DNA from 4 places in the Bacillus cereus group sp. BfR-BA-01316 genome. Region 4 is predicted to be linked to each of the others. Evidence: riboswitches for the same ligand, from Rfam matches in the RefSeq annotation. Region 4 holds a riboswitch; each other region holds the start of a gene.

Region 1 (7,939 bases), on a different contig from region 4:
TCAATTTTCAAATAACGAATATCTTTCCCGTCCTGTAAGGTTAAAACAATCTCCTTGCGAGAATGCATGCTCGTTTTCCCAGTTAATTCGTACATTACTAACGAAACTTCAATCATATCGCCAGGAGCTAACGTTAAAAGGCTCTTTTCTGGTTTCGGCGGCTCGGGGCTCTTCATTATATTTTTAATACGTTTAAATAAACTCACAATCTACCCCTCCTTTTCTCTTTATAAACAAGCACCTAAAATTAGTGCACCAACAATATGTAATGAACCAGCTAACAACGCATGTGCTACGCTGCCTTCTTTCGTTCCTTCTTCTAAATCTAAACCAGACATTTTCTTTAACACAAATTCAATGAACATTTCTACAACTAATAAAATAACGAAAGAAACTGCTGAGGCAAGAAGCGCTTGCCATAAATCATTCGCTTTCGTAATCGATTGTGACAAAATGTATCCTTGAGCGAATAATTTCATAACGAAACGCGTTGTCACTGCTGTGTTTCCATTTTTTATCTCTTTTAAATCATTGTATTTTGTAAAAATCGAATCAACCCACATAATTGCAAATAAAAGTACCGCACTCGCTCCAGTCCATACAAGCATGGCTAAAACATTCGTCCACGTCATTGCAAAACCTCCTCTAAAAGGTAATAGAAAACCGACATGAATTCTCTTCAGACATGTCGGTTTCTTTGTCTATTCTATATTATTTCTCATACTGCTTCATAATACGGGATAATTCATCGTCAACAGCAGAATTTTTGTTTAAGCTTGCGAATTCATCATCTAATGACTTTTCTTTTTTGTAAACTTCACCGCTCGCTTCTGCTTCAGCCTCTAATTGAAGGGCTTTCTCTTCCATACGGCTTAAACCAGCTTTTGCTGAATTTGAATCGAATCCAGACATCGCCTGATTAATATTCTTTTGTGCTTTCGCTGCATTTACACGCGCAACAAGTGTTTCACGTTTATTTTTCAGCTCTGTTAATTGCTTACGCATTTCTTCTAACTTCGCACGAAGATTATCAGCAGCTGCTTTGTTTTGCTCATAGCTTGCTTTATACTCATTCATCTTTTGCTCTGCATTTTGTTTTTCTTCTAATGCACGGCGCGCAAGATCTAAGTTACTAGCTTGAACAGCCATATGAGCTTGCTCTTCGCGTTTTTTCACAAGTGCTTCTTGCTCTTCAAATAATAATTTAAACTTCTTCTCAAGTGCGATTTGAGCTGCTACACTTTTCTCAGCTTCTTGTACATCCGCTTGCATATCGCGTAAATATTGATCCGTCATCTTAACTGGATCTTCAGCTTTTTCAATTAATGAATACACATTCGACATTGTTAAATCTCTTAATCGCTTAAATACAGACATCCAAATTCCTCCTATGATATACCTCATATTTCAAATTCGCTACTTGGAAAACTCAAAAATCTCCCTTTACAGTAAGAATATTCATTTTTACAACCTATGTGTTTATTATAGCAAAACAAAGATGTCCTTACATGTTATTTCCAAAATACATACAATATAATATGACATTTTAGATAGAATATTGTATTCCTACTATATTCTTATTATTTCTTTTCTCAAAATTAACTTATTTTTACGTACTTTCACTAAATTACATAATTGTAATGTTACTGTAAGCTAACTCGATAGTTGCATCTCCATATTTCTTATACACTAATACCAGAAGCAACGAAATAACAAACATGCTTCTCATCATTTAAGGACTAATACAAAAAGTGTATTTACTATAAAAAACATACAAAAAGGAGACAACATCATGAAAAAATTAGTAGGAATCGGATTAGCAGCAGCAATTTCATTCGGAGCATTATCAGGTTGTTCTTTATTAGGAGAGAAAGCGAACGGGTTTGTACTGTAGGGAACAGAAGACCAAGTTCAACAAATTACAGATAAAAATAAAAAAGAAGTGAAAGAAAAAGACTTCTATAAAATGAAACTTACAACATTAGAAGATAAAAAAGTACTTGTAATGAATAAGACAACTGGTGAAGAACTGGTGAAGAAAGAGTTACTTAGCAAAGTTGATAAAAAGGACGACACAACACCACTTGATAAATTACCAGCTGTGACAGCAGAGCAAGGTGTATTATTCGCAAAAGATAAAGTAGAAAACGCTACAATTGATGGTGCAAAATTAAAATATGAAGGAAACACAATTATCGGCAGTGGCCGTGCATATGCAGACATGTTCGCCATTGTTGACGATGCAACTTACGGAAATGTAAAAGGTGAAGAAAAATCTGTAGGTGTACTAAAATTCGATAAAGATCCTAGTAAAGAATTCCCTGGTTACAACGGAGTAGAAGCTTCTCAACTTGTAAAAATTAAAAAGTAAAACAAAAGAGCTTTGCGAAATTCGCAAAGCTCTTTTCTATTTATGAGCAATTTGCTCCATATCCGGACTACAAGTTTGCGACTGACATGATTTATTTAAAGAACATGCTGCGCATTTTCCTTTTTTACTTCTCTTTACAAAATTAACTAACGTATATGCTGCATAACCAAAAATGATAGCTCCAATTATAATATTGACCATCATTGCAATACATCTCCTTCTAGAATCCGAGTAAGGATCCAACTTGGTATATAATGAGCGTTAATACATAAGCAACAACTAATGGATACACGACAGAGAAAATTGTCCATTTCACCGATCCAGTTTCACGTTTAATGACAGCTACTGTCGCTAAGCACGGAACATATAATAAAACAAAGAACATAAATGCGTACGCTGATAAAGCAGTATAATGTGCTCCCATTACATTTCCTAGCACATCTTCTTTAACCGCATAAATAATCGCCATTGTTGAAACGACAACTTCTTTTGCCAAAAATCCTGTTAAAAGGGATGCCCCAGCTTGCCAAGTTCCAAAGCCGAGCGGTGCGAATAGTGGAGCGATAAATCCACCAATCATCGCTAAGAAACTGTCTCCCATATCAACACCAAATCCTGATGGACCTGCATAGTTTAATAACCAAATAACAACCGAACCACCGAAGATGAATGTACCTGCTTTACGAACAAATCCTTTACCTTTCTCCCACGTGCTCAGCCATAACGTTTTCGCTTGCGGCACACGGTAAGGAGGTAATTCAATTACGAAAATAGATTTTTCCGCTTTTAAAATAGTAAGAGACATAATTTTTGTAACGAGTAATGCAAGAACAATCCCTGCAACATATAAAGAAAATACAACAGTCGCCTGACTATGAGGGAAGAACACTCCCGCAAATAATGCATATACAGGTAAACGTGCTGAACAAGACATAAACGGTGTTACAAGGATTGTAAGTAAACGTTCTTTTTCCTGTTCAATCGTTCTCGCTGCCATAATCCCTGGAACGTTACATCCAAATCCGATAATCATTGGGATAAATGCTTTTCCGTTTAAGCCGAAAAACTCCATAATTCTATCCATAACAACTGCGATTCGTGCCATATATCCCGAGTCTTCTAATAGCGAGATGAAAAAGAATAGTGCAAAGATTTGTGGAACGAATACTAATACTGCACCAACGCCCGCAATAATACCTTCTGTAACGAGTGCTTGAATAAAGTCAGAAGCCCCAACACTTGTGAGCCCAGCTGTAACCCAATCAGTAAGTTGTCCGCCCAAAAATCCATCAAGCATATCAGATAAAGGCGTACCAATCCACGTAAACGTAACCTGAAAAATAAAAAACATAACTGCTAAAAAGATTGGAAGTCCTAAAATTTTATGTGTAATTAACTTATCGATTTTTTCCGAAAAAGGAATTTTCCCTTCTTTCTCATGCTGCATGACATTTGTTTTTAACTTTTCAATATACGCTTCTCGAGTTTTGTAAATGTGCTCCTCCAACGTACAATCAAGTTTTCCGTCTAAACGAGATCGAATGGCTATAAGTTCCTTATAAATTGGTAATGCTTTCATTTCTTTTTCTACTACTTCGTTATTGCTTAGAAATTGAAGAGCTAACCATCTCGGATGCTCATAATTCGCTGTCTCTAAAAGAGCGATTACCTCTCCGATTCCTTCATCCATTTGTACACCATATGAAATAATGAATGGCTTTTTCTCTTTTTGTTTCTCTTCATGAAGAGTAGTAAGTAATTCTTCACAGCCTTTTCCGGTCCTTGCGATGACAGGAACGACTGTTACACCTAATATTTCTGATAACCTTTTTACATTAATCACAATTCCTCTTTGCTTTGCCACATCAACCATATTTAAACCAATTGAAACTGGCTTACCAAATTCAAGTAATTGCAATGTTAAATGCATATTTCGCTCAAATTGTGAAGAATCCACTATATTTAACATATGATGAAATTCGTCTGTTAGTAGAAAATTCGTAACGACACCTTCATCACGTGAAACTGGATTCAAATCATAGACGCCTGGTAAATCAATTAATGTTCCTTGCTTATCTTTTAATTTACCAACCTTTTTTTCTACTGTTACACCGCTCCAGTTTCCTACATACTCATAAGAACCAGTAAGTGCATTAAATAATGATGTTTTCCCTGTATTCGGATTCCCTAGCAAAGCTACCTTATTCACGCTAATTCCACCTTTATCATTTTCGCGTCACAATGACGAATACTAATTAACTGTCCGCGACACTCCAATGTACAAGGACCTTTAAACATCGCTTTCTGTTTCAGACTAAGTTCGCTTCCTTCCGCGAGACCGAAAGCAGCCAGTCTTCTCTTTAGTAAATTATCTAACGACTGAATACTTTTTACTAACACTTTCTCACCAATTTTAATATCTACTAAGCTCATAACCTTCCCCCTCAGAAGAGAATGATAATTATTTTCAAACAAATTATATCATACTCTATTTCAATTGGACTATATCTTTTTGCTTCATATTTATTAACATTTCAATACAATTATATTTCACTTATTGTCATACAAGGTTCATTTGCCATTCTCATCCATTTCGCTTACAATAAACAATAGCAAATAAAGAATCTCGTTATCACAGGGGGAGCCTTACCGCTGAGAGGGAACAATTCGTTCCGACCCTTCGAACCTGTTAGTTAATACTAGCGCAGGGATTGTGCAAACGTTCGAAATACATACCTCTTTTTTTATTTACGTATTTCGTATCCTCCTATGATAATGTTCTTTTTTGCGTCACTTGGATTTAGGGGGAGACAACATGCGTAACACCAATTTACAAGCGATGATCGAATCTGCTATTCTTGCAGCCTTCGCCTTGATTATCGATATTTTACCATTATCACTTAAACTTCCAACAGGCGGTTCCATCTCATTTGCTATGATACCTATTTTTATTATCGCATACCGCTGGGGTTTCAAAATGGCTTTCTTAGGCGGCTTAATTTGGGGATTATTGCAAATTGTCGTTGGAGATGCCATTATCGTCACACCAATTCAAGTAATAATTGAATACTTCGTTGCTTTCGCATTCATTGGATTTGCTGGACTATTTTATAAGCCCATTCAGCAAACATTAATGAATAATCAAAGAAAGAAAACCATTGCTTATATTATCTTTGCTACATTTATTGGTAGCCTTGCACGTTATTTCTGGCACTTTATTGCAGGTATTATCTTTTGGGGCCAATATGCACCAAAAGGGCAATCAGCCGTCTTATATTCATTAATTGTAAACGGTAGTACGATGCTCGCTTCTTTCACATTATGTACTGTATTACTAATTCTTTTATTTACAACTTCACCACGCTTATTCAAAAGCATTGGTGCTTATCAAATGAATTCACAAAAAAAAGGCGCTTAATTAGCGCTCTTTTTTTTTATCAAAGCTCTCAATGAGTAATATCAATAATAAATACGATAAATGCACAAAAGAAAATAAATACCATCACACCTAGTAAATTGCTATTCACGGCTAATCTACTCCTTACATAACCTCATTTTCTATCCAAATTATACTGTTTGAAAATAAAGATTAGGTAAAGATAATATGAAATTAAATTAAAAAAGCGTAACATGTATTGTCTACGCTTTTTTCGGTAAGTAGAAGTAAAATAACACACCATCTTCTGTATTCTTGACCCCATATTCAGCATTGTGCAGCTCTAAAATGTTTTTTGAAATCGCAAGGCCAAGCCCGGTTCCACCTTGTGAACGTTTCCGTGCCGCATCTACTCGATAAAAACGATCCCAAATTTTATCTAATTGTTCTTCTTCAATGTGGGCACCCTTATTTTCAATACACACTTTTATATGATTCTTCTCATCTATTGCGGAAATAATGATATCTTTTTTATCTGGTGTATAACGTATTGCATTCGTAATAAAATTCACAATTACTTGTTCAATTCTATTTTGATTTCCAATCACTTCTGCTGGACATATATGTTTGTGCACACTCAGTTCTTTTTTCTCTATCTCCGATGAAAGCTGTTCACATATTTCTTCAATCACTCCATCGATATAGAACGAATCCATCTTCATGTTATATGTGCCAGACTCAAATTTAGCTAATTCAAGCATATCCAAAATTAGTATATCCATCTTGTCTACTTCTTTTTCCATCGCCTGAAAATAGTAGTCTTTCTTATGTTCAGCTACCCCATCTTTTAAAATGGAAATACAGCTTTTCATAATACTCAGCGGCGTTTTTAGTTCATGCGATACACCTGCAATAAATTCTTTCCTTGTGTTTTCTAACTTTCTTTCTTTTTCAATATCTTGTTCTAACTGTCCAATATGTGAATGTAGCTTATTAGATAGTGTATTAATATTTTTTGATAAATCACCAATCTCATCTTTTGAAGTAATCGGAATTTTTTCTGTAAAATCTAAATGCGCTATTTTCTTTGTTGTATCATTTATTTTTAGTAACGGTTTTGCGATTTGTTTTGAGTAATAGAACGAAGCTAGAAAAATGAGAACGACTACAAACGCAACAATATAGATGTAATAATCTTGCACCATTTGTACAGCCTCATCTACAGGCTGCAAAGAAGCCATCGCATATATATATGCTATCGATCCGTCTTTTTCTTTTATTGGTTTAATTAATAATTTATATTTTATATCATTTTTTTCATAATCCACTATTTGTGTTGAATACTGTATGTGATTGCTCTCTTTTAATAATAAATCGGTTTGAAATTCCTTTATGCTATCTAAGAATAAACTATTTTTATAAATTGGATTCACAGGACCTTTTACATCGGGTAACTGTACTTTCGTAACACGCCCGTCTATCTTAGCACCCTGTTCCTGATTAGCTCGTTCTTGAGCAGCCTGTTCTTGAGTAACTTGCTTCTTTTCCTTAACAAGTGGTTCTTGGTCCGCTTTCTTTTTTTCCTTCTCTTCTCGAATCTCACTGATTTTTTTTTCTAACGGTTTATTAGATCCACTTAAATTCCCCTTGCCTAACGCGAAAGAAAATGGAATAAAACTATCTTCTTTTTTCACTCCAGAAAAATTAATTTCTTGGTCTAAAAACTGATTTGACGGTTTATTATCAATCTCTTCTATATTGATGAGATTGTATAAGGGAATCATGATTATTTGTTGTCCAAAGCTCTTCTGTTGCTTACGGTCTATCGTTACCTCAAAATAAAAATCATCCGCATGTTTTAAATTCCCATTCTGATCTAATGTCGTAATCCATGTATTATTTTCGCTTAAAAAATCTTGCTCCAGTTTCTGAATTTCTTCTGCACTTTCGGCATGATTTAAATAATTCTTTACAAAGGAATCTAAATTCACTTTAATATCTTCCACTTTTCGATTTGCATAATATTGTTTAAAAAATATCGTTTGTCCAATAAATATCGTCGCTAAAATCAACATGCATAAGGCTGTTGTAAGGGTAAATAATTTAAGTACAATCCCTTTTCTCATATGTTCCCCTCGAATTTATAACCAGTTCGCACTACAGTTGTAATGTGCTTTGCTTTCTCTCCTAAT
Region 2 (7,939 bases), on a different contig from region 4:
CGAGTTGAACGATATGGGAGTTCTATGAGAATTTAAATATACTCTTTCAAAGATTACAACATAAAAATTAAAATGTCCACTTATTTAGAGATCTAAATATGAAGTTTTAATGTATTATTTTTTCGAAATAATTTAACAAAATACGTGAATGTTACATTTCTTATGTTATATAATAAAAAACGTATATAACACAAGGATTATTCTGGATATTTATTTAATTTCCATTCAAATTAAACTATTCGAATATATCTTAACTTACGAATTTCGGAGGTAGTTTATCATGTTTTGGCTACAATTTCTTACGTTACTACTCTGCATTTTTATTGGTGCACGCTTAGGCGGAGTTGGTCTAGGAGTAATGGGTGGCGTTGGTATGGCAATACTTGTTTTCGTCTTCCACTTACAACCTACAGCTCCTCCTATTGATGTAATGCTTATGATTTTAGCAGTAATTACAGCTGCCGGTGCTTTGCAAGCTGCTGGAGGAATGGATTATCTCGTCCACCTTGCTGAGAAAGCATTACGAAAAAATCCAAAGCGCATTACATTTTTTGCTCCTATTGTTACTTATTTATTCACGCTATGCGCGGGAACTGGTCATGTCGCTTATTCTGTACTTCCCGTTATCGCCGAAGTATCTCGCGAATCAGGAATTAGACCTGAACGACCAATGTCAATTGCCGTTATCGCTTCCCAGCAAGCCATTACAGCTAGTCCAATATCGGCTGCAACAGTTGCACTTTTAGCAATGTTAGCCGACTATAAAATCACCTTGTTAGATATTTTAAAAGTTAGTATCCCTTCTACTTTCATCGCTTGTATGGTAGCTGCATTCGTTGCTAGTAAAATGGGAAAAGAATTAAATGAAGACCCTGAATACTTGAAGCGATTAAAAGAGGGAATGATTCCTAAACTTGAAGAGAAAAAAGAATTTATAGGTTCAAAAGGTGCGAAATTATCAGTTATTCTTTTCCTAGTCGCAACTTTCCTTGTTGTACTTCTCGGTTCATTTGAAACACTTCGTCCAGGATGGATGGTTGATGGGAAATTAGTTCGTCTGTCAATGCCAAACACAATTGAAATGGTCATGTTAACTATTGCTGCTCTTATTATTATTTTCTGTAAACCGAATGTGGAAAGTATTGTAACTGGTAACGTCTTTAAAGCGGGCGCAACAGCAGTTGTTGCTATTTTTGGTATCGCTTGGATGGGAGATACTTTCTTCAACGGAAACTTAAATATAATTCAAGGATCAATTCAACACTTAGTGACAAGTGCACCATGGCTATTTGCTATCGCACTATTCATTCTATCTATTTTACTGTATAGCCAAGCAGCAACAGTTCGTGCTTTAATGCCACTTGGACTATCACTTGGTATTCCGCCAGCATTACTTATTGCAATGTTCCCTGCAGTAAATGGATACTTCTTCATTCCAAACTACGGGACAATTGTTGCTGCAATTAATTTTGATCGCACTGGTACAACAGGAATTGGTAAATATGTTTTAAATCATAGCTTTATGATTCCTGGCCTGATCGCAACCTTTACTTCTATCGGAATTGGAATGCTCTTAATTTCAATTATGTTTTAAATAAAAGCACAAACCTACAATTTCAAAGGGTTTGTGCTTTTTTAATCAAACGTTTGTTTAAATAAAGTGAAACTTTAATCAGTGGGGTTTTTATTCATCCCCCACTGATTATTAGCCCGCACCAATCGGGCTTTTACGGGCGTAAGACCCCCACCTAACTTCTTTTCTCCGGCCGAATTTTGAGGTGGGAGTCTTACTGCTCACAAATAGCGGGATAAACGAAACAACTCATTTTGCGACTCTACAAACTCTTATTTACTTCCTCAGCTAATTTCTTCGTACTTTCATACGCAGATTCCGCTAAGCTAATCGCTGAAATAACTGAAACACCATCCGCACCAGCTTCTATAACAGAAGCTGTATTTTCAATTGTAATCCCACCAATCCCAACGATCGGTATTGTAATCTCTTGTTCCCTAAAATACTTTAGACCTTCCGTTCCTTGAACCGCTTTCGTATCTTTTTTCGTACTCGTCGGGAAAATTGGACCAACTCCTAAATAATCAGCTCCATTTTCAATCGCCCAGCGTGCTTCTTCAATTGTATGTGTAGATACTCCAATAATTTTATCTCCCATTTTTTTACGAACAGATGTAATTCCTTCATCATCTTGTCCAACATGCACGCCATCTGCATCTAACTCGAGGGCTAGTTCCACATCATCATTTACGATGAATGGTACACCGTACTCCTTGCAAAGCGCTTGTAGTTCTTTCGCAAAATCAATACGTTTCTCTCCCGTTAAAGCCCCTTCTCCCTTTTCACGAAGTTGAAAAATTGTTATACCACCTTCTAGTGCATCTCTCAATACTTGTAGTGGCTCCTTCGTACAATTGTTACTTCCCATAATAAAATATACTGATAATAACCTAGACATTTCATCCATTGTAATACGCGACATCTAGTTCCCCTCCTTACTGTATAACCTCAATCTTTCCATACTTCTCAATATCATCTGAAGTTGTATTCGCTAACTGATTTAAAAATTCAATTTGGAAGCTTCCTGGTCCATTCTCTACTGTTTTCGAAGCCGCCATTTCTGCTGCTACTCCATAGAATGTTAATGCGGCTACTGCTGCCTTTACATAATCCTTTTCTACCGCAACAAATGCTCCTATTACAGAAGTTAGTAAACAACCTGTTCCAGTAACTTTCGTTAAAATAGGATGGCCATTTCGAATACGAATAGTTCGCTCTCCATCTGTAACAACATCTTCTTCTCCGGTAATTACCGCAACTGTATTTAATTCATCCGCTGCCTGTTTTGCAATATTTACAACATTACCATTCCCAGTACCAGCGTCTACACCTTTAATTTCCCATTTTTCATTAATAACATTAGCAATTTCAGCTGCATTTCCACGAATTATCGCTAAATCGATTTCAGCTGGAATATATCTCGCAACTTCTGTTCGATAAGAAGTTGCTCCTGCTCCAACTGGATCAAACAATACTGGTACATCATTCTTATTTGCTGATTTACCAGCAAGTAACATCGCTTCTACCTCTTCAGGACGAAGTGTACCCATATTTAAAACAAGAGCTCCCGCAATGCTAGCCATTTCTGCTATTTCTTCTTTTGCATACGCCATTACAGGCGATGCTCCTAATGCTAACAAACCGTTTGCTGTAAAATTTGTTACAACAACATTTGTAATATTATGCACGAGTGGATTAGACTCTCTCACCAATTCCACGACTTTACTAATTTCTTGTACATTCATTCTTTTCATCTCCTAACTTTAATGATGGGAGATACACAAAAAGACACTTTGCGTACGCAAAGTGTCTGAACATGTGCTTTTACACTCTCCCTACGCTGGCATTATCCAACAGGTTCAAATGGTCAATGACGGATTAGCCATACTCTCAGTTTGTATCCACAAACTCCCATGTGTTTCTTATTCACTTACTTCAGAGTCTACTCTTATTCTAGTAAAATAACAAGTTCTTTACTTTACTATATAAAAAGAGTGATAGGAACTTATAAAATGTACCCTATAGAATAGACACTGAAAAAAAAGTCTATTCTATAGGGTATTTCTTGTATAATGAGAGAAAATTGTGATCAGAGAAGGTTCAAAATGACAAAAAAGCTATTTACAAAAAGAGACATTCAAATTCTATCAAATAACCCATACATAAAATCTGTAAGTCAGAAAGGTATCACTTATACAGATGAATTTAAGCGTATTTTTATTGAGGAAAATGAGAAAGGAAAACTGCCTCGAAATATTTTTGAAGAATGTGGTTTTGATATAGATATGATTGGAATGAAACGAATTATGTCATCAGGAAGTAGATGGCGTGCTGCTTACAGAAAAAATGGTGTATTTGGTTTGCGAGATACACGCACCGAAAACGCTGGAAGAACTCTTGAGAGAGAGCTTACGTTGGAAGAGAAGTATGCTCGTTTAGAAGCCGAACGGAACTTACTAAAGGCAGAAAATGAATTGTTAAAAAAGATCAAACTTATAGAAAGATAGAAGCAATTGATAAAACAATAAGCATAATAAACAAATATCTTTTTTTCATAATTTCTTCATGGTGCAGATTATGTTCTGTCGCCATCATTTGATTTCAAACAGATTATAATCCTATCATCTTATCCCCCTCATCTATTTATAGAATGATAGCAATCATAACTCTTATTGGTAGAAACCTTTTCTTGCCTACTTATGCTTTAAATGAAATTCATTTACAATGTCAATGAATACGCCTTAAAATCTGACATTTATACAAATCCTTTATTTATATAAGTAAAACTCTCACACGTATATTTCATCACAAATAACTCAAACCGTCAGCAAGACTGAATAGAACAAAGATGTATGCTATATTTAACGTATGGAAATTTGAAAGGATGTTTTTAAATATGGCAAAAAGTATTGTAATTGCTGAAAAACCTTCTGTTGCACGTGATATCGCACGTGTACTGAAATGTGATAAAAAAGGAAACGGCTATCTTGAAGGTAGTAAATATATTGTTACTTGGGCTTTAGGTCATCTCGTTACATTAGCTGATCCAGAAAGCTATGATGTGAAATATAAAAAGTGGGATTTAGAAGATTTACCAATGCTACCTGAGCGTTTAAAACTAACAGTTATTAAACAAACAGGGAAACAGTTTAACGCTGTAAAAAGTCAGCTTCTTAGAAAAGATGTAAATGAAATCATTATAGCTACTGACGCCGGTCGTGAGGGAGAGTTAGTCGCACGCTGGATTATCGATAAAGTTAAAATGCAGAAACCGATTAAACGTTTATGGATTTCATCGGTTACCGATAAAGCAATTAAAGATGGCTTCGCAAATTTAAAACCTGGAAAAGCATATGACAATCTATATGCTTCGGCTGTCGCACGTTCAGAGGCTGACTGGTATATCGGGCTTAATGCGACTCGAGCATTAACTACTCGCTTTAATGCCCAACTAAATTGTGGTCGTGTCCAAACACCTACTGTAGCCATGATTGCAAGCCGTGAAGATGAAATCAAACATTTCAAAGCTCAAACTTACTATGGTATCGAAGCTCAAACAGCTGAGAGGTTAAAGCTAACTTGGCAAGATACAAAAGGAAATAGCCGTAGCTTTAATAAAGAAAAAACTGATGCAATCGTGAACAAAATTAGTAAACAAAATGCTACTGTTGTAGACATTGATAAAAAACAAAAGAAATCGTTCGCTCCTGGTCTTTACGATTTAACTGAACTACAACGTGATGCGAATAAAATATTTGGTTACTCTGCGAAAGAAACATTAAACATTATGCAAAAATTATATGAACAGCATAAAGTTTTAACGTACCCTCGTACAGATTCACGCTATATTTCATCTGATATTGTCGGAACACTTCCAGAGCGTCTGAAGGCGTGCGGAGTTGGAGAATACCGTCCTTTAGCACATAAAGTATTGCAGAAACCTGTAAAATCTAATAAATCATTTGTTGATGATAGTAAAGTAAGCGATCATCACGCGCTTATTCCAACAGAGAGCTATGTAAACTTCTCAGCTTTCACAGATAAAGAACGTAAAATTTATGACTTAGTTGTAAAACGTTTCTTAGCTGTTTTATTCCCGGCCTTTGAATATGAACAACTAACATTGCGCACGAAAATTGGTGACGAAACGTTCATCGCACGAGGAAAAACGATTTTACATGCTGGTTGGAAAGAGGTTTATGAAAATCGATTTGAAGATGATGATGCAATCGATGATGTAAAAGAACAAATCTTACCTCGCATCGAAAAAGGCGATACATTAAACATAAAACTAATTGTCCAAACATCAGGTCAAACAAAAGCACCTGCACGCTTTAATGAAGCAACATTACTTTCAGCGATGGAAAACCCAACAAAATACATGGATACGCAAAACAAACAACTTGCTGACACGTTAAAGTCAACTGGTGGATTAGGTACTGTAGCTACACGAGCTGATATTATCGACAAGTTATTCAATTCGTTCTTACTTGAAAAACGTGGTAAAGATATTCATATTACTTCAAAAGGCCGTCAGTTACTTGATTTAGTGCCAGAAGAACTGAAATCTCCTACACTAACTGGTGAATGGGAGCAAAAGTTAGAAGCTATCGCTAAAGGAAAATTAAAGAAAGAAGTATTCATTTCAGAAATGAAGAACTATACGAAGGAAATTGTTACTGAAATTAAATCAAGCGATAAAAAATATAAGCACGACAACATTTCAACAAAGTCTTGTCCAGACTGTGGTAAACCAATGTTAGAAGTAAACGGTAAAAAAGGTAAAATGCTTGTATGCCAAGATCGCGAATGTGGTCACCGTAAAAATGTATCCCGCACTACAAACGCACGCTGTCCTCAGTGTAAAAAGAAACTAGAACTTCGTGGTGAAGGAGCAGGCCAAATTTTCGCATGTAAATGTGGCTATCGTGAGAAACTTTCTACATTCCAAGAGAGACGTAAAAAAGAATCTGGAAACAAAGCTGATAAACGTGACGTCCAAAAATATATGAAACAACAGAACAAAGAAGAAGAAGAACCATTAAACAATCCATTCGCAGAAGCATTAAAGAAATTAAAATTTGATTAAACAAAAAGGTTCCTACCACTATCGGTAGGAACCTTTTATTTTTAATGAATAATTTTACTTCCTTTTGCGTTCTCAACAAACTTTTCACTTGATTTGTTAATTGGTTTTTTCAGTAATAATGCAGCTACAACCATGATTACTACGAAAGCACTTAACACAAGTAAATCTCTAGTTACTATATCCCAAAGCATTCCACCTACTGTTTCACGAATTGCACTAATAGCATATGTGAATGGTAAGAACGGATACAATGCTTGGAAGAACGGTGGTGTCATTTGAATTGGGAACGTGCCGCCCGATCCTGCTACTTGCAGTACAAGTAAAATGATCGCCATCGATTTCCCAACGTTTCCGAAAATAGAAACGAGTGAGTACACGATACAAACAAATACTCCCCCAATAAATAAACTAAATAACACAAACCAGAATTTATCGACTACGTACGTACCGAGTAAGAACATATCCCCCATCGATACGATAAACGCCTGTGAAAGACCTATCGTTAAGAATGTTAATAAACGTCCAAAGTATATTTCATGGCTCTTATAATTAGCGCCCTCTTCATGTACTTCTACCGTTAATAATGAAACCATTAATAATGCGCCTACCCATAATGCAAGCACTGTATAGAATGGTGACATTGCTGAACCGTAGTTCGGCATCGCAAATAATTTATTCTCTTTTAAATTTACTGGATTCGCGAAGTAATCACTTTGCTTTTCAACATCATTTTTCAATAAGCGTATGATGTCTTTTATATCCTCTTCTGATTCAAAATCACGAATTTTATTTGCTAATTCTTTAATCTTTTTCTGAGTAGCTGGCATTTCAGCTTTAATATCTGCAATTTTCTTTTGGCCATCTACTAAGCCTTTTGATGAGTCTTCAAGTAATTTTTTCACATCTGGAAGCTTCTTATTTGCCTCGCCTAAAATTTGAGATGTATTTTTAGACATCTCTTTTGTACGAGCAATTGCTGTGTTAAAGTTTGGAACAATTTCTGAATCGTATGTTGCTAAGAAATCTCCTAATTGAGCTGAAGCATTTTTAGTTGCTTCATTAATACTTTCTACAACCTCTTTTGTAGGCTTCTGTCCATTGTTAATTAGTGTAGTTGCCTTATTCGTTGCATCTATACCTTTTTGAACAGTATTTTGTGCTTTATTCAATTTTGCAATTCCATTATTAAGGTTTTTGCCACTATTTACATCTGCTAATACCTTATTTGTGCTTTCTAGAACCGGAATCGCATCACCAATTAGATTCTTAGTAGCTTG
Region 3 (7,939 bases), on a different contig from region 4:
AAAATAGAAAGGTAGGTTAAATATGAGCATTGAAATATGGATTACTATTATTGTATTCTTCTTAACGATGATTGTTATCTTTTGGCGCCCTCGTGGTTTAAATGAGGCGTGGCCGGCAGCAATTGGCGCTGGCATTATCCTCATTACTGGACTTGTATCAAAACCAGACGTCATGGACATTGTAAGTAAAATTGGCGGTGCCTCCATAACAATATTAGCGACCATCGTTATGGCGGTTATATTAGAAAGCTTCGGCTTCTTCCACTGGTCCGCAGCAAAACTTGCAAATTTAGCAAAGGGCTCCGGTCGCCGTTTATACTGGTATATTCAATTACTTTGTTTTCTTATGACTCTTTTATTCAATAACGACGGTAGTATTTTAATTACAACACCGATTTTAATTTTACTACTGAGAAACCTTCAATTAAAACCTCATCAACAAATCCCTTATTTATTAAGCGGTGCTTTAATCGCCACTGCATCTAGTGCACCAATTGGTGTAAGTAATATTGTAAACTTAATTGCCTTAAATATCGTCCATATGACTCTTTATATGCATACTGCTATGATGTTTGTACCTGCAACACTAGGATTATTGTTTATGTCATGGCTCATGTACGCAGTTTTAAAGAAAAAACTCCCAGAAAGATTACCTGTTTCTTCATATGATATTGAAGAGATTTTCTTCACGAAAAACTTCCATCCGTTAAAAGGAAAAAGTTCTGTTGATACAAAACAAAAACGTACAAAATTCATGTTAAAAGTATTAGGCTTCGTCTTCCTTATGCGCTGTCTTCTATTCGTTGCATCCTTCTTATCGATTCCAATCGAAATTGTTGCTGTACTCGGTTCACTCGTTCTTCTTATCTGGAGATGGTACTACTTACGAACAAACCCAGTCGATATTTTGAAAAAGACACCGTGGCACATTTTAGTTTTTGCTTTCTCTATGTATGTAATTATTTACGGGCTTCATAACGCAGGATTAACAGCGGCACTTGTAAGTTGGCTCGAGCCAGTTGTAAGTCAGCATCTACTCTATGCCAGCTTTGCAATGGGCGGACTCGTTTCCCTCCTCTCTAACGTCTTCAATAACCACCCTGCACTTATGATTGGTACAATCACATTAACAGAAATGTGACTAGATCCAGTCACATTAAAAACTATCTATCTCGCAAATATCATTGGTAGTGACATCGGTTCACTATTATTACCAATTGGTACGCTAGCTTCCCTCATTTGGATGTATATACTAAGACAAAACAAAATTAAAGTGAAATGGAAAGATTATTTAAGCGTATCTCTCATCGTAATCCCACTCACAACAGTCGTCACATTATTCCTCTTATACTACTGGGTACAATTATTCTTCGCCTTATAAAGTGAAACTTTAATCAGTGGGGGGGGTGTTCATCCCCTACTGATTATTAGCCCGTACCAATCAGGCGTTTACGGGCAGCAGGGCTCCCACCTAACTTCTTTGCTCCAGCCGAATTTTGAGGTGGGAGTTTTACTGCCCACAAATAGCGGGATAGACAACAGAAGCCCCCTTTGCTACCGTCTTAGCAAAGGGGGCTTCTTCTATATTTAAGTTAGGTACAGTGTGATCAATCAAGTAAAGAGGTGTAACGTGTTATTGATATAAGTGACTACCAGTTTCTTTGAATTCTACCGCTTTCTCTTTCATTCCTTTTTCAATTGCTTCTGTCGTTTCTAAATCATTTTCTTTCGCATATTCACGAATATCATGCGAAATTCTCATACTACAAAACTTCGGCCCACACATTGAACAGAAATGCGCTGTTTTCGCCCCTTCTGCTGGCAACGTTTCATCATGATACTCCATCGCACGTTCAGGATCTAAAGATAAATTAAATTGATCGCGCCAACGGAATTCAAATCGTGCTTTTGAAAGTGCATCATCACGCTGATGAGCCGTTTTATGCCCTTTCGCAAGATCGGCTGCATGCGCAGCGATTTTGTACGTAATAACCCCCGCGCGAACATCATCTTTATTTGGTAAACCTAAATGTTCTTTCGGTGTTACATAACAAAGCATCGCCGTTCCAAACCAGCCGATCATCGCAGCACCAATCGCTGATGTAATGTGGTCATACCCTGGTGCAATATCTGTCGTTAACGGCCCAAGTGTATAGAACGGCGCGCCCTGACAAATATCAAGTTCTTTCTCCATATTTTTTTTAATTAAATGCATCGGTACATGCCCAGGTCCTTCAATCATAACTTGCACATCATGTTTCCAAGCGATTTTTGTTAATTCACCAAGTGTTTCAAGCTCAGAAAACTGCGCTTCGTCATTTGCATCTGCGATAGAACCTGGACGTAATCCATCTCCAAGAGAGAACGAAACATCGTACTGCTTCATAATTTCACAAATCTCTTCAAAGTGAGTATATAGGAAGTTTTCTTTATGATGGAATAAACACCACTGCGCCATAATCGAACCACCGCGCGAAACAATACCTGTCATACGCTTTGCAGTAATTGGAATGTAACGAAGTAATACACCAGCGTGAATCGTGAAATAATCAACGCCTTGCTCCGCCTGCTCAATTAACGTATCGCGATACACTTCCCACGTTAAATCCTCTGCAATTCCGTTTACTTTTTCAAGCGCTTGATAAATTGGCACAGTTCCAACTGGTACCGGAGCATTACGAATAATCCACTCACGTGTTGTATGAATATTTTTGCCTGTAGATAAATCCATAATCGTATCTGCACCCCAGCGAGTCGCCCACGTCATCTTCTCTACTTCTTCTGCAATAGAAGACGATACAGCAGAGTTTCCGATATTTGCATTTACCTTTACGTGAAAATTACGTCCAATTATCATCGGTTCCGCTTCAGGATGGTTAATGTTCGCCGGCAAAATCGCACGACCTTCTGCAATCTCCTTACGAACAAATTCAGGCTCTACCCCTTCACGAATCGCAACATATTCCATCTCAGACGTGATAATACCATTACGCGCATAATGCATTTGCGAAACATTTGCACCTTGCTTCGCTCTAAGCGGCTTACGATCCATTTGCGGGAAAACAGGTGTATGTTTCGAAGCCACTTTCACACCGTCATCCTCTGGTTTTACTTCGCGCCCTTCGTATCCTTCTACATCACCACGCCCCAACGTCCAAGAGTGGCGCGGCGTTGGAATCCCCTTTTCCAGCTCCACTTTATACTCAGGATCTGTATAAGGTCCACTCGTATCATACACACGGATTGGCGGATTTTGAACACCATTCGTATCGCTTAGTTCAATCTCGCGCATCGGCACTTTCATACCTTCACGTGGCCCATCCACATACACTTTCTTACTTCCTGGTAAACTCGATTTCAATTCAATTTGCTCAGCAGAAACAGACTGTTTCATAACCTTTATTGCCCCCTGTTCGTGACAAGGACGAGATATGGCCAGCGTATGCCAAAATAAAAAGAGCCAGGTCCATAAAAAAAATAAGGACCTGGCTCATAAAGACATAATTATGTAAAGCCGTTAACTTCCCTACGCTGGTACGAGCCAGATCAGGTCCAAAGGGTTAAGAAGTTCACACGCTTCTCTCTCAGCCTACGCATACATACGTTAGGCACCCCTAGTTTATCACTGATTTAATTTTCAATACTTTCCAAGTATACACGTTAATCTGAAAAATGCAAAGGTTATTTCTTTTGTTGTTTACGGAATCATCCAAGTTAAATAATAAGCCTGCACATATGTCATAATCCCAACAATAGTAACGAAGAATAAACTATGCTTTAATGTAAAGCGGAACAAATCTGACTCTTTCCCAGCAAGTCCAACTGCCGCACAAGCAATCGCAATCGATTGCGGAGAAATCATTTTACCTGTTACACCGCCAGTTGTATTTGCTGCAACGAGAAGCACTTCAGATACACCGACTTGCTGAGCTGTAATTGCTTGTAAATTCGAGAACAGTGCGTTCGCTGACGTATCTGATCCTGTTAAGAATACCCCAATCCAGCCTAAGAATGGCGAGAAGAACGGGAATAGTCCGCCAGTTCCTGCAAGTGCTAACGCTAATGTAGAAGATAAACCAGAATAGTTTGCGATAAATGCAAATCCTAATACGAATCCAATAGATAGAATTGGCATTTTTAGTTCGTTTAACGTTTCTTTAAATGTTGCTACTGCATCTTTTGCACTCATTTTCAAAATAAAGATAGAAATGATACAAGCAATTAAAATTGCTGTTCCAGTCGCTGATAAAATATCTAATTTCAAGATTGCTTCATAAGGTGTTGGTTTATTTACAATTGGCTCTGCTTTCATTACTAAATTGTGCAAGCCTGGAACTTCAAATTTAAATACGAGACTTTCTAAAGCACCACCTGGAGCGAATAATTCTTTAAAGAAACTTTGGCTCCAAATGACTACCATCACAGTTAAAATAATGAACGGAGACCATGCTTTTACTACTTTTCCTACCGTTAGTTTCGGCATAGTTGTCGTCGTTGCTGCTACTTCACTATTCGCTTCTTTAGACTGATAAATTTCTTTCGGCTGCCAAACTTTTAAGAATAGCGATAAACTTACTAAACTTACAAGTGCTGACGTAATATCAGGAAGTTCCGGCCCTAAAAACGTCGCTGTAATAAACTGTGTAATTGCAAATGAACTACCCGCTACAAATAAAGCAGGCCACGTTTGTATTACTCCTTTAAAACCATCCATTAAAAATACGATAAAGAACGGAACAAATAAAGATAAGAACGGTAATTGATGCCCAGCCATCTGTCCAATTTTATGTGGATCAATGCCTGTTACTTGTCCAGCAACTGTAATCGGAATCCCCATCGCTCCAAACGCTACTGGTGCAGTATTTGCGATTAAACAAAGACCTGCTGCATATAAGGGATTTAGCCCAAGACCTGCAAGAAGCGCTGCCGTAATCGCTACCGGTGCACCAAATCCTGCTGCCCCTTCCAAAAATGCTCCAAATGAAAATCCGATTAAAATAACGAGTAAACGATGGTCATTCGTAATTGATAATACAGATGCACGAATGACATCAAATTGACCTGTTTTCACAGAAATTTTATATAAAAATACTGACATAATGATAATCCACGCAATTGGCCATAATCCGTATAAGAAACCGTATCCGGTCGCTGCCATTGCCATTGTGAATGGCATTTTATACGCAAATAACGCCACCAAAATCGTTAATACAACTGTAATAAATCCCGCCACATACCCCTTCATGCGGAAAACTGCTAAAGCTAAGAAAAAAAAGATGATTGGAATAAGTGCGACTGCTGCCGAAATCCAAATGTTACCGAACGGATCGTAAACTTGTGTCCATGTGTTCATTGTTCTCTCCCCCTAAAGAATCCCCTTTTAAATAGATATAACCTTATCAATAGACTATCGGGTCATCATACCTTTAAGTCTAAAAAAATATAAAACATTTAAGAAAACGTTTTCACTAATTTTATCACAACAATTTCCATTTAAAAATATTTTTTTGAAAATTTTATCATTTAAACAGAAAATCTTACAAAAACGTCACGTTCTTGTAATGTTAATCGATAGGAAGATTGCCAAATTTATCGCATACTAAAAGTATAACAACGGACATTACTTATGAGGTGATATATATGAACGGAAACAAAATATTAGCAGCTTTATCATACTTTAGTGTATTATTTGCGCCTATCTTATTCCCTATTATCGTGTGGATTGTAGGCGATTCTGAAACGAAACCACATGCAAAACGTGCTCTATGGACACATATCATTCCAAGCATCGCTTCATTTATTGGATTAGTTATTTTAGGAATTATGGGCATCGGATCTGATCAACCAGACGTAACACTTGGAATTGGAGCAATTATCGTCTTATGTATTTGCGGAATCATTAGCTTATACTACTTCATTTGGAATATCGTGAAAGGTATTAAGGTACTGAAAGCTTAGTTTTAAACAAACGTTTGATTAAAAAGGACACTTGCAAATTGCAAGTGTCCTTTTCCCGATTCGTGAGGGCTAATAATCGGCGGGGGATGAACAGCCCACTAATTAAAGTTTCACTTTATCTTCTGCGTTTCTTCTTTTTTCTCATCATTTTCTTTCGGCGTGTATTCGCTTTATCCGCTATAATGTGGAGCGTACTCGCCACAACAATCCCCATTACAAACGTTACAATTTCAACCTCGTGTTCCTTCGCAATTTCTATTAAATTTCCGTCGAATGCTATTATATTTAATAGGAATAAAAACGGAGAAAACACGATTAACATGTATGCAATACGAATAATATCACCAATTATAATCGTATGTGTGAAGAAGGAACGATGGGGCATTACGCTCCTATATGGATACCAAAAAATGCGCAGGAATCCCCATTTATTATACGCATTACTGTACGTATCTAAATCCGGTGTTAAAAATGAAGTACCTACTAAAAAGCCAATTGCAAAAGTTAATAAAAAATCAAAATTTGTTAATCCATACGAAAAGAGCATAAACAAAACAACCGGAAGGGATATTAAGTTTATTTTCGTATGCGTTCTTCCTGATGGCATAATGCACTTCCTCGCTTACGTTCGCCCTGTCACCATATGACAGTTCTCACCTATTGATCTAATTTCTGATCGATAAATGATGTGTCTATATCCGAATCAAACCATTCTGCCAACTTCACTCGTGCCTTATCTTTCACATCTTCATTTACGTATAACGATACTTGTAATAGTGCGGCCGTTAACGCACCTAAATCATCCGTATAACCAATTCCCGCAATGAAATCTGGGATTGCATCAATCGGTGCAATAAAATAAGCAAGTGCTCCAATTACAATAATTTTCACTCGTTTTGGAACATCAGGCCTTTGCAAAACGTAAAACAACAATAAGCTCACATAAATTACAGACTGCCCAGCTTGCTTTGCAACATGTTTTATTTTCTTCCAAAACGCCTCAACTGAAAATTTTTGTTTCATTTAAAAGCCTCCCTATTTTCAAAAGAAATAAGCTACTTTATGTTATCAGTAAAAGTTCATCAAAATTACACAAAATTTATCAATAAATTTCATTGTAACAAACAAACCCAAAAAGAACAAGCGTTCGTTTTTTTTCTCATATTTCCCTTCATATAATAGTTTTCTAGAAAGCCAATTTAAGCTTTGCATTTCATATTTCTCAACCTTAAAATTTTCGATTTCACCTAACATTCTTTTCTATATTTATTATATTTTCTAGTTGACGAGCATATAAACGAATGTTAAAGTTTTCTCTGGTAGTGACAAGTCACATACAAAAAATGTAAAATGTTATAGTGTTTCTCAGAAATGAATTTTGTTGTATAATACAGAAATGACGTTATGCTTATGAGCAGCACAAGAAACCAAAAAGGGTATGCATAGTTAAAGTCGTATATGGGTGAATATAGAAACTCTAATTATGGCCAAGAAAACTATGTATTTTTTATTTTAACATTTTTCGCTCCAAAATCGAACAAGCCTGATAGAGAAAGGGTGGAAATGAATGAAAGAAACCATGAAATCACAATTTCAAAATGTGCGTTTCACTTTATTCGTAGCTTTGGCCGTATGGCTAAAAACCTACATCATTACACGCACAAGCTTCGATTTAAAACTTGAATCTTTTATGCAAGAATTCATTTTATTCATTAGTCCATTAGCAGCATCATTACTGTTTGTGGGTCTTGCATTATTTGCAAAAGGGAAAAAACGTAACTATATAGCACTAGGAATTAACTTTATCTTAACGTTCATCCTTGTTGGTAACGTAATGTTCTACGGATTCTACAATGACTTCGTTACTTTACCAGTACTAGGACAAACATCTAATTTCGGAAGTTTAGGTTCTAGTGTGAAAGAATTATTTAACTTCAAAATCATCCTTGCATTTGCGGATATTATCGTATTCTTCGTTCTA
Region 4 (7,939 bases):
AAGCAATGAATCTAGCAAGTGATTCTCCTGCTTTCCTTCTATTAAATCAGCCATATACTGACCTGAAACAGGACTTAATAAAATGCCGTTTCGATAATGGCCCGTACAAGCATATAAACCTTTTATTTCTTCATGCTCTCCCATATAAGGAGCTTCATGATTTGATTGTGGCCTTAATCCTGCCCATGTGCTTTCCCATTCTGCTTCTTTTAAAGCAGGTAATATTGTATAAGCACGCTCTAATATGGAAGTAATACTTTCTGGTTGTACAGTTTTATTGAACGTATGAGGCTTCATCGTTGCTCCAATTACGTAACGCCCACCGCGCTTTGGGGCGATATAAAATCTTTCTTGGAAAATAGGAGCTTTCAATAACGGCTTCCTACTTCTTACTGCAACAACCTCTCCCTTAACAGGATATGTACCCCAATCACTATGGAAGTAATGTAGTAATTTCGTACTCCATGACCCTCCAGCAATAACGATTTTTTCGCATGTGATGATGCCTTCGCTCGTAACAATCCCAGTCACTGTATCATTTTCAATTCGAATATCAAATACTTCTGTTTGTTCATATATGTCAGCTCCAGAAAATGCTGCTGAGTGTGCGAATGCTTTCGTAAGCTCTGGCGCAATAACGTGACCGTCTTTTGGGTAATATACAGCCCCTATAATTGACTCGGAAAGAAACGGTTCTTTTTCCCGCAAACGATCCCCCGTTAGAAAATAGGAATCTTCACCTGTTTTCTGTTGCCAATCCATAATATGAAGAATTCTTTCTTTCTCCTCTTCAGTTTGGGCAATGCGATAAATACCTTTTTCTTCATACCCAATATCGATGCCTGTCTTTTCACGTAAAACTGCTGCAAGTTGTGGAAATATAGCACGGCTTTCTCTAGCAAGCTCAAACAACGGATCATATTCATCCCATTCTGCCTGAACACCGAGCAAACCAGCAGCTGCTTTCGAAGCTTCAGATGCGATTCTTTGTTTCTCTATAATCGCTACTTTATGCCCTCTTTCTGCTAGAAAGTGTGCAACTGAACTACCAATTACACCTCCGCCAATAATCGCTACATCATACTTCTTACACATGTTTTTCCGCCCACTTTCTTATTGATTCCTTATAAGATTTCGCTCTGCTATACGGATTACTACTGCTTATAATCCCGGACATAACAGCAATGCCACTTACACCATTTGCAAGAACATCACCTGTATTTTCAGGAGTGATTCCACCAATTGCAGTTATTGGTATGGATAAACATCTTGCCATATGAGCAATTTCTTCTAATCCTCTTGCTGGCACATCCTTTTTACAAGCCGTTGGAAATACATGACCGTAAACGAGTGAATCCGCTCCATTTTTAAATGCCACTATCGCTTCATCTAAAGAATGTACTGAATAGCCAACATGCAAATAAGAAAACTTTTCTTTCACCGACCTTACATCTGCGCTTCGATATCCTAGCTGCACACGCGGAATATTTAATAGAATAGCAATATCAATTCGATCATTTATCACTATCTTCGATGCCGGAAAGCCTTTCCCCAAAAGACTTTCCACACCTTCATACAATTCCTTCGTACTTTTCTCACGCTCACGAATATGCAAATAATCAATCTCACTCTCAATTTGCATCGCTACATTCACTAACTCTTCGAATGGCATGTGACCATTTGAGATTACATGGAGCTCATTTTTCATATTCATTCGCCTACTTTAAAATGTTTTCGAATAATTCATCGGCTGGAACGATTTCTTTCGTCATTCCTTTTTCTTTCAGCCATTTATTTTGTTTCTCCCATGACTCTTTTGAATCTGATAAGAATGGCTCATCTTTCGTTTCCATCTTCTCTAATAAAATTTTCATACTTTCTTTTTCAACTTCTGGTACTAGTGGGAAGTTTTCTTTTTCTTGATGATTTAATAAAATATTTAATGCTTCATCCGGATTTTTCTTCATGAAATCATATCCTTTTTTCGCACCACGTAAAAAGGCCTGTAATGCTTCTTTATCCTTTTTCAAAGTTTTATCACCTGTTACAAACACAAGCTCATGATAATTCGGCACACCGTAATCAGCTGGATTAAAGTACGCTGGTTCATGGCCCTCATGACGCATGACAGGTACTTCATGGTTAATGTATGCTCCTGTTACAGCATCCACTTTTTTCGTAATTAACGCTGGTACTAAATCGAATCCAACATCGACTACTTTTACTGTATCTGGATTACCACCATCTTCTTTTACCATCGTTTTTAAATATGCTTCACTTAAAGGTGTTCCAGAATATCCAACTGTTTTTCCTTCTAAGTCTTTAGGTGACTTAATACCTGCTGATTTCAGCGATACAACATGATTTAACGGCGAACGTACGACAGCTCCAATTGATTTCACTGGAATTTGTTCATTTGCTTTTGCCATGACAACATCTGGTTGATAATACAAACCAACTGTCACTTTCCCTGCTGCTGCTAGCGTTAATGGATCAGTCGGATTAGAAGGGAATTTAATATTCACCTTGACTCCTTCTTCTTTAAAGTATCCTTTTTCAATTGCCGTATAAATAAAGCTATGTACCGCATTGGGGTACCAATCAAGCATTACTGTTATTTCTTTTTCTGATTTATTCTTATCCGATGCCGAGTTACTCGAACATCCTGCAATCATTGCAACTAATAATGTAAACACAAAGATGCGTTTTAATAATTTCATGAATGTTTCCTCCAACTAATAAATTTCTTTTCTAATATCGAAACAAGTATGACGAAGAAAATAGCTAATAATGATAACAATACAATTGGTGCAAATACACCAGCTCCGTCTAACTGCGTCATCATTCTTTTACTGAAATATCCAAGCCCAGCTTGTGCACCGAGCCATTCTCCAATTGCTGCCCCGATAACACTAAGCGGAACTGCAATTTTTAACGCTGAGAAAAAGTAAGGAAGAGCAGATGGCAATTTTAGCTTTAGAAAAATATCTTTTTTCGTTGCACCATACGTAACTAAGAGCTCCTCCCATTCTTTATTCGTACTACGCAGTCCATCATACGTATTTACCGCAATTGGGAAAAATGTAATTAAAACTGTGACAACAACCTTGCTCCAAATGGTATATCCAAACCATAAAACAAATAGCGGCGCAAGTGCTGTAATCGGGATTGTTTGTGAAGCTACTAATAATGGATAAAATGCTCTTTCCATCCACGTACTCGCATTCATTAACATTGCTAGCCCTACGCCCAGTACGATAGAAATAACAACGCCTATTAAAACGACGTACAACGTTGCAGGTAAATGAACCGTAAATAATATATCTTTCAGCGCCCATATCTTCATTACAATTGCAGAAGGTGATGGCAAAATGTACATCTCATCTACAATTCTTGCTCCTACTTCCCATAGAGCAAGTAAAATTCCACTTACTGTTAGGGCAGGTAATAGCTCCTTCAAACGATTCATCATACAAGTACCTGCCTTTGTAACATACTAAGGAGCTCTTCTTTAAGCGCTAACACTTCAGGCTTATATAAATCTTTTCTTGTTCGGTTACGATCAAGCGGCACAATTCGCTCAGTTAAAGTTGCTATCGGTTGATTTTCTACAACCAAAATTCGATTAGAAAGAAACAATGCTTCCTCAACATCATGAGTGATAAATAAAATTGTTTTTTCCCACTCTTTCCATTGTTCAAACAACCATTCTTGCAAAGATGCCTTCGTTAAAGCGTCCAATGCACTAAACGGTTCATCTAACAATAATATCTCCCCGCCTGTTAATAAAGTTCGGATAAAAGATACGCGTTGTCTCATACCACCAGATAAATCTTTCGGATATTTTTTCTCGTACCCTTGTAAACCAAATTTATGTAACAGTTCTTTCGCTTTTACTTGTGCTTCTTTCTTCTGCACACCTTGGCACTCTAGCGGTAAAGCCGCATTCTCAATAATCGTCCTCCACGGCAAGAGCATATCTTTTTGGGGCATATACCCTACAGAATGACTCTTTGTTTCTGTCAGCTCTATCTGTCCAGTACTTGCCTCTTCTAAGCCTGTAATAAGGCGAAATAAAGTACTTTTCCCGCATCCACTCGGTCCGATAATACTTACAAACTCTTTATCTTGTATAGAAGCATTTAATTCATCGATGATTGGTTTCTCATCATAATGAAAGGAAACATTATGAAACCGTAGTATGCTCTTGCTCCTCAAAACCCCACATCTCCTTACGATAAGCCATATCCCAGAATAAATATTCAAATCGGCTGGAATATAAGAAAATCTCCTCTAATCGGTCTAGTTCTTTCTCTGACTTTCCAACTGCCATTTCATTTAATAAATCTATTAACCAAATACAAAGGTTACCGTATTCTTCAGAACTATATCCTTGAATCCACTCTCCAAAGAACTCATGATCTCTTGCTCCCGGAATATCATTTAAACGCTTTCCAATCTCCCAATAGCTCCACATACATGGAAGTAAAGCTGATATTAATTCTGCAAGCGTGCCATTTTGAGATACAGACATCATGTAATTTGTATAGGCTAAATTTTTAGCAGATGGTTTCGCAGATTCCATCTCTTGTGCAGAAATGCCAAGTCTTTTTGCATACTGTTTATGAATCGTCATTTCACCATTTAAAATCCCATCAATTTGCTCTGCAAACTTTGCCATAACTTGTGGATTCGTTGCCTTTACAACCCCAATTGCATATAGCTTTGCATAATCTAACAAATATAAATAATCTTGAATAATATAGTACTGGAATTTGTCTTTTTCCAACGTACCATCTCCCATACCTACTACAAACGGATGATTATGACTTTTCTCCCAAACAGGCTGCACCGTATCAAATAATCTTTCACAAAATTTCATTAATAATTCCCCTTCCTATATATCTATTTATCTCAATAAAAAAACCACTTCTGTATATAAGAAGTGGTTACAGCAAATAAAATTATAATTTATTCGTTGTTCCACTTCCCTTCGCTAGTATTATCTAGATCAGGTGTTGTAAGGGTTAAGGATTATTCCTCTCTCAGCACGAAAAGCACCCCTAGTGGTGTTAATATGAAATTTTCAAATAAAAAAGCCCCGTTTCTATACGCAAAGAAACGGGGACTCATTGTTAATGTCCGAATTGCTTCCCTACGCTAGCATAATCTAGATCAGGTAATAAAAAGGATCAAAGGCTTACGGCCCTACTCTCAGCTGGCAACACCAGCCCTCCTAGCAAACTATAAAATTATCACTGTCAGTATAACACCGCCATAAGACATCATCAACTGTTTTAATTTTCTTAATTGCGAATTAAATCTTAACGTGTTAAACAAATATAAATGCACCCCCACAAATGATATATACAATATTTATATACGAATCTCTCTTCTAACATTATTTTTATTGATTTCATATTACATTTATGTGAATACGACCAATATATTATATCTTTATACTATAATAAAATTACAACTATACAACTAGAGGAGGTCTTTATTACATGAATATGAAAGCTACAGCTTTAACAGCAACTACTATCGCAATTGCTTCTTTACTTCCTTCTATGGGAGAATCCGATATACAAACAGCGGCTGCTAAGCAACCATCTACAGTAAAAACTGGATATGTAAAAATTGACAACGTTGCACTACATCAAAATAACCATGCAGACAGTGCAATAATTGATAACATTCGATTTAATAGCCCTGTTACTATTCTTGAGACAACTCAAGATTGGTATAAAGTATCTGTTAACAACAAAACAGGCTATATGAAAAAAGATGCAATTCTATTCAAAAAAAATGTTCAACCAAAGTATCAATATATCGTAAATGCAAACGCATTAAACGTTCGTTCTGAACCTAATACAGAGTCTTCTATTCTAGATATATTACCAAATGGTCAATTCATTACCATTCAAGGTGAACAAGGGGATTGGTACAAAATATTACATAACGGTCAAATTGGATACGCACAAAAAACATTTGTATCTAATGGATCCACACCTCTAGTAAAAGGTGTAACTGTACAAGGTTCTCCTTCTTATACTGTTGCAACACCAAAATTAAATGTACGTAGCAATGCTAGTACAAGTAGCACTCTACTTGGCTCATTACAAAATGGTACACAAGTACAAGTAGTAGAAACGGTAGGTACTTGGTATAAAATTCGTTTTGGCACAGGATACGGATATGTAGCAAAACACTATGTAGTGCAAAATCAAGCACAAGCTAAAACAGCTCAACCTGCATCAATTCCAGCAGTTTTCAAATTCCCTACTCAAGGGAAAATCAGCTCCACTTTTGATATGCGCTGGGAGCAAATGCATTATGGTATAGATATAGCAGCACAAGGAAATGTCTCTATTCAAGCTGCTGCTGCAGGTAAAGTTGTGAAATCTTATTATTCGGCTAGCTACGGCAATGTCGTGTTCATCGCCCATCAAATAAATGGGAAATTATATACAACAGTTTATGCTCATATGAAGGATCGCACTGTACAAGCTGGTGATCAAGTACAAACTGGACAATTAGTAGGTCATATGGGAAACACAGGTCATTCATACGGGCAACATCTCCATTTCGAATTACATAATGGAGAATGGAATTTTGAAAAAACAAATGCAGTAAACCCACTGCCATATTTAGTTAGGTAAATTATATGCCGCGCAATATACCTCTATTTATTGAATACCTGGCCTTTTTAGGTTTAATCTGTTGTTTAATCATTTATAATACGAACATTGTATTTTTATCTATTATTATTGCTTTTGTTGCTTTAGAAATCATTATGGAAGCATTACAAATGCGGCTAAAACAAAGAATTGCCCATATTTATAATGCAATTTTTCTTTTGAGTGCTCTTATAACAAATATAATTAGTAATGGTTTTTATTTATCTACCGTACTTCCTGTATTCCTTATAGGTGTTTTATTATTCATAGCTAGATACATTCATGTTCCTAATAACCAAAAACATGAACAAGAAGCTTAGAAAGAGGAGACACTGTGTACCAATCTTTCAAAGATAATCCAATGAAATATATATTGAATTTATATGAAAAAATGAATACTTTTTTTGGTATACAAGGAAGTTATACTGCACAATTTCTCCTTTATGGAATGTTATTTCTTATCTTAGTTACTTTCTCCTTGTTTTACTAACAAAAAAGGATCTCACATAAACTTGAGATCCTTTTTAATTTATATTAATTTTTAATATGTAAAATACGGTTTATCCACAAGCATATTTTTCATAAATAAAACTAAGATTATATTTTTTCTCTAGGCTCATTCTTTGTTCATCGTCGCACCAATAGAAAAGAATATCATGAATCGTTGCATAACGCTTATTTTTAAGAAATAGTTTAAAGAATGATGGTAAACAATCATGTAATTGTATAAATATATAATTGCGTAGTATTTCTTCTTTGTATTCAATTCCCTTACAAATATACAGTAATTCTTCACAATAATATGCATGCTGTGGAACTTGGATCATTTCGAAAAATGGTACATATGATAGTAACTTTCCAATAAAATGACCATACCGATCCATTACCCCTATCGTCATATGCTCCATCATTTCTTTCATCACATATAAATAATCATCTACATGAGTTGTCTTTAAAGGGTCTAATCGATCGGAAATTTGTGAAAGTACAGCTCTTTGACAAGCTAAAACTGCTTGACTAGGTCCATAATATGATAGGAAGTCTGTACACTTACGATACTTTCGTAATAAGTCATGTGTATATAAATCATACACAAAAGTATTACAATACATTGCCAGACTCATCATATCACTATTTAATTGCTCTTTTGATAGTGTTTTCGCTCGCTTACATATATAAAAGAATGTAAATTCCAATACTTCTTTATGAGATAATAGATGTTTGCAATCTGTTATACATTTCTCATTAAATTTAACTCG

The links. A riboswitch is a leader RNA that binds a small molecule or an ion and turns the genes downstream of it on or off. The one in region 4 is predicted to bind thiamine pyrophosphate.
Positions count from the first base shown of each region.
Region 1: it holds a riboswitch for thiamine pyrophosphate, as region 4 does, so the genes downstream of both, thiT (energy-coupled thiamine transporter ThiT) here and tenA (thiaminase II) in region 4, are expected to answer to the same signal.
Region 2: it holds a riboswitch for thiamine pyrophosphate, as region 4 does, so the genes downstream of both, thiM (hydroxyethylthiazole kinase) here and tenA (thiaminase II) in region 4, are expected to answer to the same signal.
Region 3: it holds a riboswitch for thiamine pyrophosphate, as region 4 does, so the genes downstream of both, thiC (phosphomethylpyrimidine synthase ThiC) here and tenA (thiaminase II) in region 4, are expected to answer to the same signal.

Region 1 is NZ_JAKUGX010000009.1:69,715-77,653, forward strand. Features, by position in the region: gene MR071_RS09880 (DUF4178 domain-containing protein) at 1-206, opposite strand, end outside; gene MR071_RS09885 (DUF350 domain-containing protein) at 228-632, opposite strand; gene MR071_RS09890 (PspA/IM30 family protein) at 712-1,377, opposite strand; partial or broken gene MR071_RS09895 (lipoprotein BA_5634 family protein) at 1,793-2,371, shown strand; gene MR071_RS09900 (FeoB-associated Cys-rich membrane protein) at 2,408-2,575, opposite strand; gene feoB (ferrous iron transport protein B) at 2,592-4,580, opposite strand; gene MR071_RS09910 (FeoA family protein) at 4,577-4,804, opposite strand; TPP riboswitch at 4,999-5,100, shown strand; gene thiT (energy-coupled thiamine transporter ThiT) at 5,166-5,789, shown strand; gene MR071_RS09920 (sensor histidine kinase) at 6,011-7,873, opposite strand; gene MR071_RS09925 (response regulator transcription factor) at 7,870-7,939, opposite strand, start outside.
Region 2 is NZ_JAKUGX010000010.1:113,382-121,320, reverse strand. Features, by position in the region: gene MR071_RS10860 (anaerobic C4-dicarboxylate transporter family protein) at 281-1,594, shown strand; gene thiE (thiamine phosphate synthase) at 1,836-2,495, opposite strand; gene thiM (hydroxyethylthiazole kinase) at 2,509-3,318, opposite strand; TPP riboswitch at 3,389-3,498, opposite strand; partial or broken gene MR071_RS10845 (HTH domain-containing protein) at 3,646-4,074, shown strand; gene topB (DNA topoisomerase III) at 4,470-6,662, shown strand; gene MR071_RS10835 (YhgE/Pip domain-containing protein) at 6,704-7,939, opposite strand, start outside.
Region 3 is NZ_JAKUGX010000001.1:21,417-29,355, reverse strand. Features, by position in the region: partial or broken gene MR071_RS00115 (arsenic transporter) at 23-1,381, shown strand; gene thiC (phosphomethylpyrimidine synthase ThiC) at 1,634-3,394, opposite strand; TPP riboswitch at 3,507-3,626, opposite strand; gene lldP (L-lactate permease) at 3,698-5,353, opposite strand; gene MR071_RS00100 (magnetosome magnetite crystal formation protein family) at 5,641-5,958, shown strand; gene MR071_RS00095 (metal-binding protein) at 6,074-6,565, opposite strand; gene MR071_RS00090 (YkvA family protein) at 6,616-6,981, opposite strand; gene MR071_RS00085 (LTA synthase family protein) at 7,526-7,939, shown strand, end outside.
Region 4 is NZ_JAKUGX010000035.1:2,489-10,427, reverse strand. Features, by position in the region: gene thiO (glycine oxidase ThiO) at 1-1,095, opposite strand, end outside; gene tenI (thiazole tautomerase TenI) at 1,088-1,708, opposite strand; gene MR071_RS21215 (ABC transporter substrate-binding protein) at 1,719-2,720, opposite strand; gene MR071_RS21210 (ABC transporter permease) at 2,717-3,469, opposite strand; gene MR071_RS21205 (ABC transporter ATP-binding protein) at 3,469-4,218, opposite strand; gene tenA (thiaminase II) at 4,187-4,882, opposite strand; TPP riboswitch at 4,972-5,075, opposite strand; TPP riboswitch at 5,136-5,248, opposite strand; gene MR071_RS21195 (SH3 domain-containing protein) at 5,508-6,662, shown strand; gene MR071_RS21190 (hypothetical protein) at 6,668-7,000, shown strand; gene MR071_RS21185 (DUF3965 domain-containing protein) at 7,241-7,939, opposite strand, start outside.